Regions from separate parts of the Micromonospora sp. WMMD723 genome, predicted to be linked through region 1. Evidence: riboswitches for the same ligand, from Rfam matches in the RefSeq annotation. Region 1 holds a riboswitch; each other region holds the start of a gene.

The links. Region 1 has a riboswitch for cobalamin ahead of ACN261_RS29775 (acyl-CoA thioesterase). Riboswitches for the same ligand answer to the same signal wherever they lie in the genome.
Region 2: linked by a shared signal. The riboswitch ahead of cobN (cobaltochelatase subunit CobN) and the one ahead of ACN261_RS29775 (acyl-CoA thioesterase) in region 1 are both predicted to bind cobalamin.
Region 3: linked by a shared signal. The riboswitch ahead of ACN261_RS28620 (ribonucleoside-diphosphate reductase subunit alpha) and the one ahead of ACN261_RS29775 (acyl-CoA thioesterase) in region 1 are both predicted to bind cobalamin.
Region 4: linked by a shared signal. The riboswitch ahead of bluB (5,6-dimethylbenzimidazole synthase) and the one ahead of ACN261_RS29775 (acyl-CoA thioesterase) in region 1 are both predicted to bind cobalamin.

What each region holds. Positions count from the first base shown of each region.
Region 1 covers NZ_JBMKNR010000001.1:6,881,258-6,885,049, reverse strand. The annotation lists gene ACN261_RS29795 (VOC family protein) at 1-416, shown strand, start outside; gene ACN261_RS29790 (Mth938-like domain-containing protein) at 583-963, shown strand; gene ACN261_RS29785 (DUF4279 domain-containing protein) at 1,006-1,449, opposite strand; gene ACN261_RS29780 (hypothetical protein) at 1,636-1,809, opposite strand; gene ACN261_RS29775 (acyl-CoA thioesterase) at 1,813-2,325, opposite strand; cobalamin riboswitch at 2,442-2,659, opposite strand; gene ACN261_RS29770 (ECF transporter S component) at 2,672-3,658, opposite strand; gene ACN261_RS29765 (ABC transporter ATP-binding protein) at 3,655-3,792, opposite strand, start outside.
Region 2 covers NZ_JBMKNR010000001.1:6,095,735-6,099,526, reverse strand. The annotation lists gene ACN261_RS26530 (aldo/keto reductase) at 1-232, shown strand, start outside; gene ACN261_RS26525 (hypothetical protein) at 323-658, shown strand; cobalamin riboswitch at 1,486-1,615, shown strand; gene cobN (cobaltochelatase subunit CobN) at 1,926-3,792, shown strand, end outside.
Region 3 covers NZ_JBMKNR010000001.1:6,605,116-6,608,907, reverse strand. The annotation lists gene ACN261_RS28625 (ribonucleotide-diphosphate reductase subunit beta) at 1-120, opposite strand, end outside; gene ACN261_RS28620 (ribonucleoside-diphosphate reductase subunit alpha) at 174-2,549, opposite strand; cobalamin riboswitch at 2,669-2,881, opposite strand; gene ACN261_RS28615 (helix-turn-helix transcriptional regulator) at 2,909-3,792, opposite strand, start outside.
Region 4 covers NZ_JBMKNR010000001.1:6,722,834-6,726,625, reverse strand. The annotation lists gene ACN261_RS29135 (hypothetical protein) at 1-482, shown strand, start outside; gene ACN261_RS29130 (hypothetical protein) at 479-1,237, shown strand; cobalamin riboswitch at 1,495-1,692, shown strand; gene bluB (5,6-dimethylbenzimidazole synthase) at 1,730-2,374, shown strand; gene ACN261_RS29120 (hypothetical protein) at 2,448-2,792, shown strand; gene ACN261_RS29115 (hypothetical protein) at 2,925-3,488, shown strand; gene ACN261_RS29110 (hypothetical protein) at 3,637-3,792, shown strand, end outside.

The DNA of each region.
Region 1 (3,792 bases):
CCAGGGCGCGGAAGAACGCCGACGGGTGGGGTGGGTTCAGCGTCGTCGACCCGGGCGGCAACTGGATCCGCGTCTTTTGGGACGCCGCCACCGCGCCGGTGCCGGCCGCCACGCCTGCCGGGCGGCTGGCCAAGGCTCTGGCGAATGCCGTCGTGCAGGCCGATTCCCGAGGAAGCGTAGGACAGGCCGTTCGGATCCTCGACAGCGCGTTGGCCCGCCCGCAAGCCGACGATGACCCGGTCGAGCAGGTAGAGGTGCTGGTCTACCGCGCCGAACTCGCGATGGTGCTGCACGATCCAAAGACTGCGGCCGAGATGCTGACCCGCGCCAAGTCCGTCACGCTCACGGAAGCCGAATCCGAAAGGGCAGCCGCCGCGTTCGACAACGCCGCCGACCTCGCAGCAGCATTGCGGTAACTCACCTCACGAACGCCTCCGCCATCTCGGCTACGTCCGGACGCCGGGTGGCCTCGGGAGCAGTCACCGCCCGTGGCACGCGGTCGGCGGCATGAGCGTAAGGTCTGGCAGCCTGCACAGAACGTTCAGCCGTGGCCGACGCGGCTCCGTCCAACGAGGGGCTGCGGTGTCCAGCGAAACAACTCGGTCGCCGCTCGTACTGGCGATCTCATGGGGCCACATGGACGTCGAGGACCTTGGAGTTGGCAAGGACTTCAAGCTCTACCCCAGCGGTGGCCGCCCGTGGGACTGGTCCGAAACCGGTACCCGCCACAGCCCCGGTGTTCAGCCCGATGATGTCCTGGAGCTTCTGGCCCATGGCGCCACGACCGTCGTACTGTCGCGCGGCATGCAACTGCAGCTGCAGGTCGACCCGCGTACCCTCAAACTGTTGGAGGAGCGCGGAGTGACCGTCCACGTGGCCGAGACCACCGAGGCAGTCCAGATCTACAACGACCTCGCCGCCAGTGGCACCGCAGTCGCAGGGCTGTTCCACTCGACCTGCTGAACGCGACGATAGAGACACGCCTGCAGCGGCAGATGAGGACGCTTATCGGCTCGAATGGGCGGTGAAGTCTCCTGCGTACTCATCCGATTCGATGCTCGCGCCCATCCGTGCGAGCAGTTGGATCTGCTCACAGCCCAGCGACCAGCCCATCGCGTGGTAGCCGCCGTCTGGGTCGTCGAACCAGCGAACCATCGTCAGACCTGCGTCGACGTCGCCGCCGTCGACGAGGGCTCGCACCCGATCAGCCGCCGGCGCGATACGTGCAAGCACGGTGGACGCCTGTTCGTCGATTCGTCCGTGCGTCTCACAGCGGATCTCCCACCGGTGAGCTGCCGGGACCAGCCTCGGCGACGTGCGACGGCTTCCCATGGCGGCGGTTCGATCCGGTTCAATCCCGAGACATTCCGTGATCTGTTCGGCTGTCACCGCCTCGCTGACGAGCCAGAAGTAGCAGTACTGCCGAACCTTCCACGGCGCGTCCACCATGTGCGCCAACTTATGCGTTCGGACCCGTAGGCGTGCACTCACTTCGACAGATCCGGACGCCGTCGGAAATCGGACCTGTACGCCGACAGGAAATCTCGTGGTGGCTGATCACCGCCGCTGACGGATCACCCCCGCCTGCGCTGGGAGCAGACGTCGTCGCCGGTCACGCCCGACGTCCGGACAGGATCACCCCCCCGCCGCCACACGCACCGCCTGCCTGGCCGCGACTCCGAGCGTGGCGACCGCGCCGGAGCGGGTGGCGTTGGCCAGGACGAACCTCGTGTCCGGCCCGGGAATGACCATGAGGACGACGACGGCGGCAAGGTAACTGGCCAGGGTGGCCACGGACAGTCCGAGCACCGCTCAGCCCTCCTCGGCGCCGTCGAGCAACGCTCGCCGAAGAGCGAGCCGGTGCTCCCGCCGGATTTGCGCCTCGCGGTACCGACGCCGGTCACCGTCGGTCTCCGGCAGCAGCGGCGGTACGGCGCGCGGTTGACCGTCGTCGTCGACGGCGACCATCACCAGGTGGGCGGTGGCCACGTCGACCGGCGGGACCGCCCGGTCCCAACGGTCCGCGCTGACCTTGACGGCGACCTCCATCGAGCTGCGGCCGGCCCAGGTGATCCGGGCGTCGACGTGCACGACGTCGCCGACGCGTACGGCCCGCAGGAAGGCGGTCTCGTCGATGGCGGCGGTGACCGCCGGCCCGTCGGAGTGTCGGGCGGCGACCACGCCGGCGACGGAGTCGATGAGGTTGAGGATCCGACCGCCGTGGACGGTGCCCATCAGGTTGGTGTGGTGCTGGTCCATGATCTGCGACAGGGTCAGCCGTGACGCCGACGGGGGCCGGCCGGTGAGTGTGGTGCTCTCGTGCATGGTTCATCCGTCCTCGGGAAGCACACCGACCGACCAGCCGGCACGCACGTCGAGGACACGCCGCAGCGCATCACCCGCCCGACCCGCCCGCGAGGTCGACGGCAGCGCACCCACCTCGTGGATGCGCAGCGCGGGCAGGTCTTCGGACTCGTGGGCGTGATCCGGATGCCGGATCTCCTACTGGCCGTCGCTTCCCAGGCCGTGCGGCCCAGTGCTGGTGACGGCGGTCGTTCCCACTCACCGCTGCGGGGCAGTCCCGGATTCCCACCGGGTTCCCTCTTACGACGCCCAGGCGTGACGAACGTCCGGGCGAACCAGCGCCACGAAGCAGCCTATCCGCGACCGGTCAGTCCACCAGCCGCTCCGGGGCCTGATGTGACCCACCTCCCTGCCCGCCCTCCCCGGCGGTGGCGGGTGGCTCATCCAGCCCTCGGCGGGCAGGCGGGGCCGCGCCTACGGCGGGACCCGGCATGTCCTGCGGTGCCGCCACCGGCGTCCCGGGTGGCGGCGTGGCCGTTGACGGTGCCGGCTGCGGCGCGGGCGCGGCGAAGGTGACCGGGGCGTCGAACGCGGCCCGCCGGGCGGCGCGCCGCAGCGCGGCCAGCACCGCCGGGCCGGCCAGCACGACCGCCACCGCCGTGGTGATCGCCCGCCCGGTGTCCCAACCGAACGTCGAGGTGACAGCCGTGAACACCGCGAAGCGGTGCAGATTGTCCAGCACCGGCGCACCGGCGACGTAGGAGAGTTGAGTGTCCGCGCCAAGGCTGAACGGCCAGAACCACAGGTTCATCAGCAGGCCGTAGCCGTAGGCGGCGGACGCACCGTAGCCGGCCAGGACAGCCACCTCGGCCCGGCCGCGTAACCGTGTAGGGAGCAGACCGGCACCGAGACCCACCCAGGAGGCGCACAGCATCTGGAACGGCAGCCACGGGCCCACCCCGGCGGTGAGCAGCGCGGAGGCGAACAGCGACGTCGAGCCGAGGAGGAACCCGAATCCCGGCCCGAAGACCCGACCAGCGAGGACGAGCAGGAAGAACACGGTTTCGATGCCTGCGGTGCCGGCGCCCAGGGGACGTAGCGCGGCGTTGACGGCGGCGAGCACACCGAGCATCGCCAGGGCCTTGCTGTCGATGCCACCGGAGCTGAGTTCGGCCAGGACGAGCGCCACCAGCACTGGCAGCATGACGAGGAAGACCAGCGGGGCCTCACCGGTGCGAGCGGTGCTCTCGGGATGCGCGGGGATGAAGAACGGCCAGGTGAAGGTGGCCAACGCGGCGGCGGAGGCGAGGGCCAGCACCAGGGCGGTGCGCGGCGCGACCCGCAGCACGCTCATGCCGGCTCCCGGGTCGGGCCCAGTGCGGCGGTGACCTGCTCGACTGTCAGCCAGGGCGCCGGGGCGAGGACCTTGGCCACCTGCGGGGCGAACGCCGGTGAGGCGAGCATGACCTCGGCGGTGGTGCCGTCGGC
Region 2 (3,792 bases), 790 kb from region 1:
CGGCGGCAACCGCGAAGGCGGGGCCCGCACCGACCACGGCGCGGCCGTACGCGCCGTCGCCCGCGCCCACGACGCCACCCCGCAGCAGGTACGTCTCGCCTGGACGCTGCACCAGGGCCCGCACGTGCTGGCCATCCCCGGCACCGGTGACCCGGCCCACCTCGCCGAGAACGTCGCGGCCGCCGCGCTGCGACTCACCCCCGACGAGCTGGCCGCGCTCGACCGGCGGTGAACGGGCCGCCCAGCCGGCTGTCACCGGGCTCGCAGCGCCCTTCCAGGTGGGGGTGCTCCACTGGAGGGACGCCGAGGAGAGGACGGGCAGATGGGCTGGTTCAGCCGACGGACCCGGGCTGACGAGGGTATCCCGACCAAGCTCGACCGGGAGGCCACCCGGGACGACCTGACCGCGTTGGCGGACTTCGTGGCCGCCCACCGGGGGGTGGAGTTCTATCTCGAACCCGAGACGACCGCCACCGACACCACGGTGGTGGCGATCGCGCACGACGGGGAGTGGATCCGCCGCCGCACCGGCTCCCCGCGTACGGCGGCGAAGCTGGCCCACCGGCACGCGGTGCCCCTCTACGAGGCGGCGAAGACCGGGTACCCGGAGCGGATGCGGGCCTGGAACCGGGCCCACCCCGAGCGTCGCCTCCGCTGATCCCGCAGCAACGCGTGAAGCGTGGCGGGGTTGTGGCCCCGTGGGATGTGGGTCCGTGGGATGTGGGTCCGTGGGGGTGCGGCCACGGCGGCGGGTGCGACCGCCGGCCGCCCCGGTCGCCTGCCGCTGCGGGGCAGGGGTGTGGGGTATGTCGTCGCGGGCCCTTTCGAGCTGATGACGGTGACGGATCGGCCCCGCCGGGTGGGACGACCCGTACCGCCAGGTCGGGGGTGGCCGGGGTGGCGCGGCCCCGCGGTACCGGATGGGCCTGTGACCGGAGGGCCTGCGGCACCGGAGGAGGCGGCCCCGTGGCCCCGGGCCGGGGCCGCCGCCCTCAGGCCGCCCCGGCCCCGGGGTGTCGGGCGGGTGGCCGGCGCTACCCGGCGCGACAACTGTCCGGCCAGGTCGGCCGCGCCGGCCCCCGAGTCGTTGACGTCATCAGCTCGACAGCGTGCGAGAGAGGTGTCCCGGCCGACCAGGGCCGGGTCGCCCGGGGCCGGGCAGCCTGAGGGCGGCGGCCCCGGCTCCGTGCCGCCCGGATCAGGTTCGTGCCGCCCGGATCAGCTCCGTGCCGCCCAGTTCCGCGCCGGTCGGTCGCGGACGGTGGCGCTTCCCCGGGCGGGTGGCGGGCTCCCTCGGCGGATCGGTGGGTGCGCGGCACGGGACGCTGCGGGTCGACCGTCGGGAGGGACCGGGCCCACCCGGGAACGTGGGCAGCGGCGGTCGCCGGCCTCGCCACGGGGGGCGATCGGTGCCCTCGCGGGGCCGGTGGCCGCCGTTGACCTCGGGGTGAGGAGTGTGGCAGCATTCGCGGCCTGACGGCAGTGAAGGAAGTCGGTGCGATTCCGACGCGGTCCCGCCACTGTCACCGGGGAGCGATCCCCCCTCGTGGGTCACGACCGTGCGTGCACGGTTGGAAGGCCGGGGGTGAGCGTCGATCCGGGAGCCAGGATACTTCGGCCGTCGGAGAACCCCAGGGCGTGGACACCCGAGGAGGACCCGATGACGCACAGCGTCACTGCCGACCCGATCACGGTCGGTGACTTCCGCATCACCGTAGAGCCCGCGCCGCCGCGTGCCCCCACCTCTCCCACCGTCGCCGGCCGTCGCCGGGGCGGTCGGCCTGCCACGTACCGCTGACGGCCGGTCCGGGGTGCCCCGCCGCCGGTGGGGTGCGTCGTACCTCCGCCGCCGCTGACCGGCGTCCCTCCCGCCCCGCTCGGCCCGGCCCCGTGGTCGAGCCGGACGTCACTCTCCGGAGCCGCACGTGCGCATCCTGCTGTTGTCCACCGCCGACACCGATCTGCTCGCCGCCCGCGCCAGCGCCGCCGACTACCGCCTCGCCAACCCCACCCGGGTCGACGTGGCCGCCGTGCCCGCCCTGCTCGACGGGGTCGACCTGGCCGTCGTACGGTTGCTCGGCGGGCGGCAGGCGTGGCCGGACGGCCTCGCGGCGGTGCTCGGCTCCGGCGTCCCCACGATCGTGCTCGGCGGCGAGGCGGTGCCCGACGCGGAGCTGATGGCGGCCTCCACGGTGGCCTCCGGGGTCGCCACCGAAGCGCTGTCCTACCTGGTGGAGGGGGGCGCGGACAACCTCGCCCAGCTCGCCCGGTTCCTCTCCGACACCGTCCTGCTCACCGGTGAGGGCTTCGACCCGCCCACCCCCACCCCGCCCTACGGCATCCTCGACCACCGCCGCCCGTCCACCCCGGTCGACGGGGCGGACCCGGTGGCCGGACCGGACGGGGGCGGGCGGCCCACGGTGGGGATCGTGTTCTACCGGGCGCACGCGCTGGCCGGCAACACCGGTTTCGTGCAGACCCTGGCCGACGCGGTCGACGCGGCCGGCGGCGAACCGCTGCCGATCTTCTGCGGATCGCTGCGCGGGCTCACCCCCGGCGACGGGCCGCTGGACCTCTTCGCCCGCTGCGACGCGCTCGTCGTCACCGTCCTCGCCGCCGGGGGGACGGTCGCCGCCGACGCCTCCGGCGGGGGCGACGAGGACGCCTGGGACGTCGGCGCGCTCGCCGCCCTCGACGTGCCGGTGATCCAGGCGCTGTGCCTGACCAGCACCCGGGAGCAGTGGGCTGCCAGCGACGCCGGACTGTCCCCGCTGGACGCGGCCATGCAGGTGGCCATCCCCGAGTTCGACGGTCGGATCGTCACCGTGCCGTTCTCGTTCAAGCGGATCGACGCCGACGGGCTGTCGGTCTACGCCGCCGACGCCGAGCGGGCCGGCCGGGTCGCCGGCATCGCCGTCCGGCAGGCCCGGCTGCGCCACCTGCCCAACGCCGGCAAGCGGGTGGCGATCGTGCTCAGCTCCTACCCGACGAAGCACTCCCGGGTCGGCAACGCCGTCGGCCTGGACACCCCCGCCTCGGCGGTCCGGCTGCTCGCCGCCCTCGCCGCCGACGGGTACCACCTCGGCGACGCGCCGCCACCCACCGACGGGGACGCGCTGATCCACGCCCTGATCGCCGCCGGGGGCCACGACGTCGAGTGGCTCACCCCGGAACAGTTGGCCGCCGCCGAGGCCCGGGTGCCGGGGAAGACCTACCGGCGCTGGTTCGACCAGGTGCCGGTCGACCTGCGGGACCGGATGCGGGAACACTGGGGTGAGCCACCCGGCCAGCTCTACACCGACGCCGGGGACATCGTCCTGGCCGGTCTGCGGTTCGGCAACGTCACCCTGCTGATCCAGCCGCCGCGCGGCTTCGGCGAGAACCCGATCGCCATCTACCACGACCCCGACCTGCCGCCCAGCCACCACTACCTCGCCGCGTACCGGTGGCTGGCCGCGTCGGTCGACGACGGCGGGTTCGGCGCCGACGCGGTGGTGCACCTCGGCAAGCACGGCACGTGCGAGTGGCTGCCCGGCAAGGGCCTCGGCCTGGCCGCCGACTGCGCCCCCGACGCCGTCCTCGGTGACCTGCCGTTGGTCTACCCGTTCATCGTCAACGACCCCGGCGAGGGCACCCAGGCCAAGCGGCGGGCGCACGCCGTCGTGGTCGACCACCTGGTGCCCCCGATGGCCCGCGCCGAGACCTACGGCGAACTGGCGAAACTCGAACAGCTGCTGGACGAGTACGCCACCGTGCAGGCCCTCGACCCGGCGAAGGTGCCGGTGGTCCGGG
Region 3 (3,792 bases), 280 kb from region 1:
TTCCAGGTCGGCCAGGTCGGCGTGCAGGTCGACCTCCTCCACCGTCCAGGTGTTGCGGATGGCGTCCTTGAACCTGTCGAAGAAGTGCGGGTAGCGCATCGGCCGCAGGGTGAGGTCCATGCCGGGGTCGAGCAGCAGCTGCCGCCCGGCGGTGCGGGGTTCGTCGACGGTGGTCACTGGCACGCCTCGCAGCTCTCGGGGTTCTCCAGGGAACAGGCCAGCGCCTCGGCATCGGCCGTGACGACCGGGGCGACGGTGACGGTGGCCTGCTGGATCCGGGTCGCCGGACGCGACCGCAGGTAGTAGGTGGTCTTCAGCCCGGACTTCCAGGCGTACAGGTACATCGAGGACAGCTTGCCGATGGTCGGCGCGCTGAGGAACAGGTTCAGCGACTGCGACTGGTCGACGTACGGCGCCCGCGCGGCGGCCAGGTCGATCAGTGCCCGCTGCGGCAGCTCCCACGCGGTGCGGAACAACTCCCGCACCTCGGCGGGCAGCTCCACGATGCCCTGCACCGACCCGTCGGCCCGCTTGATCCGGTCGCGGATCTCCGCCGTCCACAGTCCGCGCGCCTTCAGCTCGCGTACCAGATAGGTGTTGATCTGCAGAAACTCCCCGGACATGGTCTCGCGCTTGAACAGGTTGGACACCTGCGGCTCGATGCACTCGTAGCAGCCGGCGATCGAGGCGATCGTGGCGGTCGGGGCGATCGCCACCAGCAGCGAGTTGCGCAGGCCGTGCGTCGCGATCCGGGTGCGTAGCGCCGCCCACCGCGCGGTCTGGGTGGGCTCGGCCCCCCACAGGTCCGGGTGCAGGTCACCCCGGGCCGCCCGGGTTTCGGCGTACGCCGGGTGCGCGCCGAACCGTTCGGCGAGGCCGGTCGACGTCTCCAGGGCGGTCAGGAGGATCTCCTCCTGGACCCGGGTGGACAGCTCCCGGGCCCCGGCCGAGTCGAACGGCAGCCGCAGCGCGAACAACGCGTCCTGCAAACCCATCAGCCCCAGCCCGACCGGCCGCCAGCGCGGGTTCGACGCCGCCGCCTGCTCGGCCGGGTAGTAGTTGATGTCGATCACCCGGTCGAGGAACACCACCGCCGTCCGGACCGTCTCGCGCAACCTCTCCCAGTCGACGCCGTCGTCGGTGAGGTGCGCGCCGAGGTTGACCGAGCCGAGGTTGCACACCGCCGTCTCGGTGTCGCTGTTCACCTCCAGGATCTCGGTGCACAGGTTGGACAGGTGGATCGTGTTGCCCGGCACGCCGGTCTGGTTGGACAGCCGGTTCGCCGGGTCCTTGAACGTCATCCACCCGTTGCCGGTCTGCGCCAGGGTGCGCATCATCCGCCCGTACAGGTCGCGGGCCTTGACCGTGCGGACCGCCTTCTTCTCGGCGACCCGGTACGCGGCGTCGAACTCCTCGCCGTAGAGGTCGGGCAGCTCCGGGGCGTCCGACGGGTCGATCAGCGACCAGTCACCGTCGGCCTCGACCCGGCGCATGAACTCGTCGGGGATCCAGTTGGCCAGGTTAAGGTTGTGGGTGCGCCGCGCCTCCTCACCGGTGTTGTCCCGCAGCTCCAGGAACTCCTCGACGTCCGGGTGCCACGGCTCCAGGTAGACGCAGGCCGCCCCCTTGCGCCGGCCACCCTGGTTGACCGCCGCCACCCCGGCGTCGAGGGTCTTCAGGAACGGCACGATCCCGTTCGACCTGCCGTTGGTGCCCCGGATCAGCGCCCCCCGGCCGCGCACCCGCGTGAAGGAGATGCCGATGCCGCCGGAGAACTTGGACAGCTTCGCCACCTGGTGGTAGCGCTCGTAGATCGAGTCCAGTTCGTCGCGCGGCGAGTCGACCAGGAAACACGACGACATCTGGGTGTGCCGGGTGCCCGAGTTGAACAACGTCGGGGAACTCGGCAGGTAGGCCAGCGACGACATCAGCCGGTAGAACCCGACCGCCTCGTCGGGCGTGCCGGACAGCCCGCAGGCCACCCGCAGCAGCCAGTACTGCGGGGTCTCCACCACCAGCCGCGACTGCGGGTGCCGCAGCAGGTACCGGTCGGCCACCGTACGCAGCCCGAAGTACTCGAACCGCAGGTCACCGGCCGGGTCGACGGCGTCGTCGAGCTGGCGTACGTGCCGGGCCACGAACGCGGCGGTGTCGTCGGCGATCAGGCCGAGGCCGTGGGCGTACCGGATGGACTCGCTGAACGAGGTCACCGCCTGCCCGCGTACCTCCTCGTCCACGTAGGCGGCCAGCAGCCGGGCCGCCAGTCGGGAGTACTGCGGTTCCGTGCCGATCAGCTCCGCCGCCGTCTGGATCGACAGCTTGTCCAGCTCGGCCGTGGTCGCCCCGTCGTAGAGGCCGCTGATCGTCCTGGTGGCCACCCGCAGCGGGTCGACCTCGTCCAGGTCGGTGGTCCACCGGGCGACGGCCGTGACGATCCGGTTGACGTCCACCGGCTCGGTGTCGCCGTCGCGCTTGCGTACCCGCATCGCCGGCCGGCGTGGCTCCGCACCGTCGACGTCGGACGGTGGGCTCTGCGCTGTGCTCGTCATGACCTCTCCTCGCTGTCACCGATGGCCATCGGGACGCGGGAGGACGCCGACGGGCGCGGCGACGGCCGGCCCGGGTGCTGGCGTCGGTCGTCCCGCGCGACCTCCGACCGCCGTGCGCAGCAGCGCACGGCGCACTGGCAGGTCTTCGGACTCGCGGGCGTGACCGGGTCGGTCGCCTACTGGCCGTCGCTTCCCAGACCTCGCGGTCCAGTGCTCGATGACGGCGGTCGTTCCCACTTACCGCTGCGGGGCAGTCCCGGATTTCCACCGGGTTCCCTGTTGCCTCGACCGGACCACCGGGCCCGGCCGAACCAGCTGCGTGGCACACCATATATGGCGTGGATGGGGGAGAGGCAACACTAGATGTCGCGTCGGCGTGTCAGATAACTCTCATCCGACCGGCCGGTGGCCCGCAGTGACGCCAGCAGCCGCAGCGCGTCGGCGTCGGCGCTGCCCGGCTCGGCGGTGAAGACCAGCATGACCGGGCCGGGGTTGCCGGGCAGCGGGTAGGTGTCCCAGTCCAGGACGATGTCACCGACCTCGGGGACCTGGAAGGTCTTGGTGCCGCTGACCGACCCGCGCACGTCGTGCCGGGACCACAGCCGCCGGAACTCGGCGCTGCGGATGCTCAGCTCACCGACGACGGCGGTGGCCCGGGGGTGGGTGGGGTCCGTGGCGACGGCGGCGCGCATCATGCCGATGTAGTCCATGGCCTGCTGCTCCCAGGACGCGCAGCGCCGCAGTGGGGCAGCCGCCTCGTCGAACATCAGCAGCAGCATGTTGAGCCGGTCCGGCGGGTGGTCCGCCGGGTCGCCGAGCAGCGCCACCGCCCACGTGTTCCAGGCGAGCAGGTCCAGGTGCCGGCCGAGCACCACCGCCGGGGTGTCCAGCACCCGCAGCAGCCGCCTGGTGCTCTCCGGTACCCGTTCCGGGCCGTGGTCGACCCGGGCGGGCGGCGGCCGGCGGGCGGCGCGGGCCAGGGTGAACAGGTGCCGGCGTTCCGCGTCGTCGAGGCCGAGGGCGGCGGCGAGCCCGTCCAGCACGTCGTCGGACGGGCGCACCTCCCGGCCCTGCTCCATCCGCTGGTAGTAGTCGGTGCTCAACCCGGCCAGCAGCGCCAGCTCCTCGCGGCGCAGCCCGGTGACCCGGCGTCGCCCGCCCGGCTCCAGGCCGACGTCCCGGGGGTGCAACCGGGCGCGCCGGGCACGCAGGAAGTCACCGAGTTCACGGGCGTACGGACGGG
Region 4 (3,792 bases), 160 kb from region 1:
GGCTGGCCCGGCTCTTCGCCGACATCCGGCACGGCGGGCCGCGCTTCCAGATGCTGCCGTCGAGTTGGCAGGTCGACCCGGACGACACGCTCGCCAACGGGGTGGTCGACTGCGTCTCCGCCAGCCTGTACCTCGAACGGGAGTGCCGGGCCATGGGGTACGAGGCGTACGCCCGAGGGGGTTGGCTGATCGGCATGATGGACCTCGACCACGCCTGGCTGGAGGTGCGCGACGACGACGGCCGGATCAAGGCGGTGGACCCGGTGATGGCGCTGCTGGCCCGCCTGCTTCCCGGCGACCGGACCGCCTTCGAGGAGTTCTGCATCGGCTCCAGCCTCAACCGGGTGTTGCCCTGCGCGTGCCGGGCGGAGGGTCCGATGGCGGTACACCACTGCGGGGGCCGGACCCGTCCGCTCGCGGTGGGCACCACCATCAAACCGCTGCGGCCCGGCCGACCCCGGACGCAGGGACCGCTGCCGTGACCGTCGGGTCCAGGGTGTACCGCGCGGGCGCCGAGGCGCGTTATGCGGCCATCTCCCAGCGCGGCACCCTGAAACCGACCCACCTGGTGCACCTCCTCGACGAGGTCTCCGCCGGCTGGTGGCGAGAGACGGCCGGACTCGACCGCTGGTCCTACTTCGAACGGCACCGGGTCCGCGCCGTGGTGCGGTACGTGCAGGCGTACACCCCGCCGGTGCGGGTGCTGCCCGGAGCGCCGCTCGACGCCGAACTGGCCGTCACCCTCGGCGTTGACCGGCGTGGCTGGTACGGCGGGCACGACGAGCTGACCCTGCGCGCAGCCGACGGCACCGTGGTGGCGGTGTGGACCAGCCGGTGGACCTGGTTGGACGCCGGCGCCGGGGTACGACCCACACCGCGCACCGAGGCACCCCCGGGCTTCGGCGGCGACTCGCCGCTGCTGCCGGAGCTGCCGCGACGACCCCGCAGCGGCGGAACCGAGACGGCGGCTTTCACCTTCAGCGACCGGGAGACGGATCTGAACGACCACGTCTTCTTCGCGTGCTACCTGGAGCGCGGCGAGAACGCGCTGGCCGACGCGGGGGTGCCGGCCGGCCGCACCGACACCAGCCGGTGCTGGTACCTGCGACCGGCGCAGGCCGGTCAGTCGATCACACCGGCGGTCACCGAGACCGCCCATGGGCACGTCGTCGAGCTGCGCTTCGGCGCGGGCGGCTTCCCGGCGGCGGTCTGCGAGTACACCACCACCGAGCGGTGACCGAACCGAGCCCAGGCCGGTCGGGATCGGACCGGTGTCAGCCGCTCACCGCCGCCGAGAGCGTCGTCGTGCTCCTCCGGCCGCACCGGAGTCCAGCGACCGGAGGGCCTCGTGGTTGGGCCTGACCGCCGGACACCTCGGCGAGGACGTCGTACACGCCGGCGTCCACGTGGACGCCGGAACACGGGGACCCGCTGCGTGTACTGTCGGGGCGGGCCGTGGCCGGCCGGCGTCGGTGGTGCGGGTTAGCATCGGCGACGGCATGATCGTGCGAGGTGCCCCGCGCCTGCGGGGAGAATCGGGAAGCCGGTGTGAATCCGGCACGGGCCCGCCGCGGTGACCGGGGAGCGACCGTCCAGGCGCGAGGAGCGCAGCCACTGGCCGCAGGGCTGGGAAGGCGGACGGGTAGGCGTTGATCCGGGAGTCCGAAGACCGGCCTCGCGTCGAGCGCCCATCCGTCGGGGGTGGGCCGAGCGCAGCGGGAGCCTGCCTGTGGAACTCTACGACGCCATCCACCACCGCCGGGACGTCCGGGCCGAGTTCACCGGGGAGCCGGTGCCGGCCGACACCCTGCACCGGATTCTCGACGCCGCGCACGCCGCGCCCAGCGTCGGCAACTCGCAGCCGTGGGATTTCGTTCTGGTCCGGGACCCGGCCGTCCGTCGCCGGTTCCATCGGCACGTGCAGGCCGAGCGGGCGACGTTCGCCGCCACTCTGGACGGTGCGGCGGCCGAGCGGTTCGCGCGTATCAAGATCGACGGGGTGCTGGAGTCGACGCTGTCGGTGGTCGTCACCTACGACCCACAGCGCGGCGGCCCGGCGGTGCTCGGGCGGCACGCCATCGCCGACGCGGGCCTCTACTCGGTCTGCCTGGCCATCCAGAACCTCTGGCTCGCCGCCACCGCCGAAGGGCTGGGCGTCGGGTGGGTGTCCTTCTACCGGGAGCCGTTCCTGGCCGAGCTGCTGGGTGTGCCGGCCGGCATCCGGCCGGTGGCCTGGCTCTGCGTCGGGCCGGTCACCCACCTGGAGGCCGTGCCCGATCTGGAGCGACACGGGTGGCGGCGGCGCAGGCCCCTCACCGAGGCGGTCCACCACGACCGGTGGCTACGGCGGGGGACCGACCAACCGAACAGCTAATTCGGGTACGTCGATGCGACGGCTAGGCTGGCGTCGCACTGAGTCATCACTCGGCTACGTTGGGAGGAGTTTCATGCGTACCACCGTCACGGTGCTGGCGGCGTCCGCGCTCGCCGCCCTGAGCCTCGCCGCCGCCGGCGCCACGCCGGCTCTCGCCGCCGCCCCGGCACCCTTCTGCGAGTCCGGCGCGTCGCAGTTCTACTGCGACGCCAGCAGCACCGGCACGACGACCTGGAGCATCACCTGGTACTCCGGCAGTGTCGGCACCTTCACGACCGCCGGGCCGACCCTCTTCGCCACCTGCCCGGCCAGCAACCTCGGCCACCACGTGCGGGCCAGTTACAGCTACGTCGACGGCGGTACCACCCAGTACAGCGGCACCACCCAGTTCATCTGCCGCAGCGGCCCCTGGCAGTAGGGCCGTCCGGCGTCCGGCGTACGCGTCACCCGCGCGTACGCCGGACGGGCTCATGCTGCGGCCGCAGCTACTCCGCGACCGCCGGACCCTCATGCCCGCGATGAGCATCGCACGGTGCTGGAACGAGGCCCGATGACAGCCGAGCCGGTCCGCGAGGGGAAGTACGCGCGCATCGAGCGGGAGCGGCGGTTCCTGCTGGCCGGACCGCCGCTGCCGGCCATGGTCACCGCCAGCCGTCGCATCACCGACCGGTACCTGGCCGGCACCCGACTGCGCCTCAGACGTTCCGAGAGCCTCACCGGCGGATCCCGCGAGTTCAAGCTCACCCAGAAGGTGCCCGCCGCCCGGCCGGGCCACATCCAGGGGCTGATCACGAACGTCTACCTGTCCCCGGCCGAGTACGAACTGCTCGCCCGCCTGCCCGCCGCGACGCTGTCCAAGACCCGCCTGAGCGTCCCACCGCTGGGCATCGACATCTTCGACCAGCCCCTGCACGGTCTGGTCCTGGCCGAGGCCGAGTTCACCACCGACGCGGCGGCACGCTCCTTCCTCCCACCACCGCAGATCGTCGCCGAGGTCACCGACGACCCCCGCTTCACCGGCGGCTCACTCGTCCACGCCAACCGCGAGGCCCTGCTCGGCTGGCTCGCCGGCTACGGCATCACGCCAGCCCCCACCACCCCGTGGACCGCCTGAACCCCCTCGACCACCGGCGCCGACGACTGCGCAGGTGCCCAATCCGCAGACGGTCCCGTGGGCGGTCGACGGCCGCGGTCCGACCGGACGTCGGTCACCGCCGGCTACCGCGCCGAGCGCGGCGAGCCGAGGTGACGAGGTGCGGCGGGTGGGGGAGTTGTTCCAGCGCTCCGCGCACGAGGGGCTGCGGTCTGCGGGGGTCTTCGCGGTGGGCATGGTGCAGCGGACGCAACGGGCGCAGGATCTCCGCGACGCGCCGGAGACGGTGAAGTTGCGGCAGTTCAACCTGGCCGCCGCGGTCCCC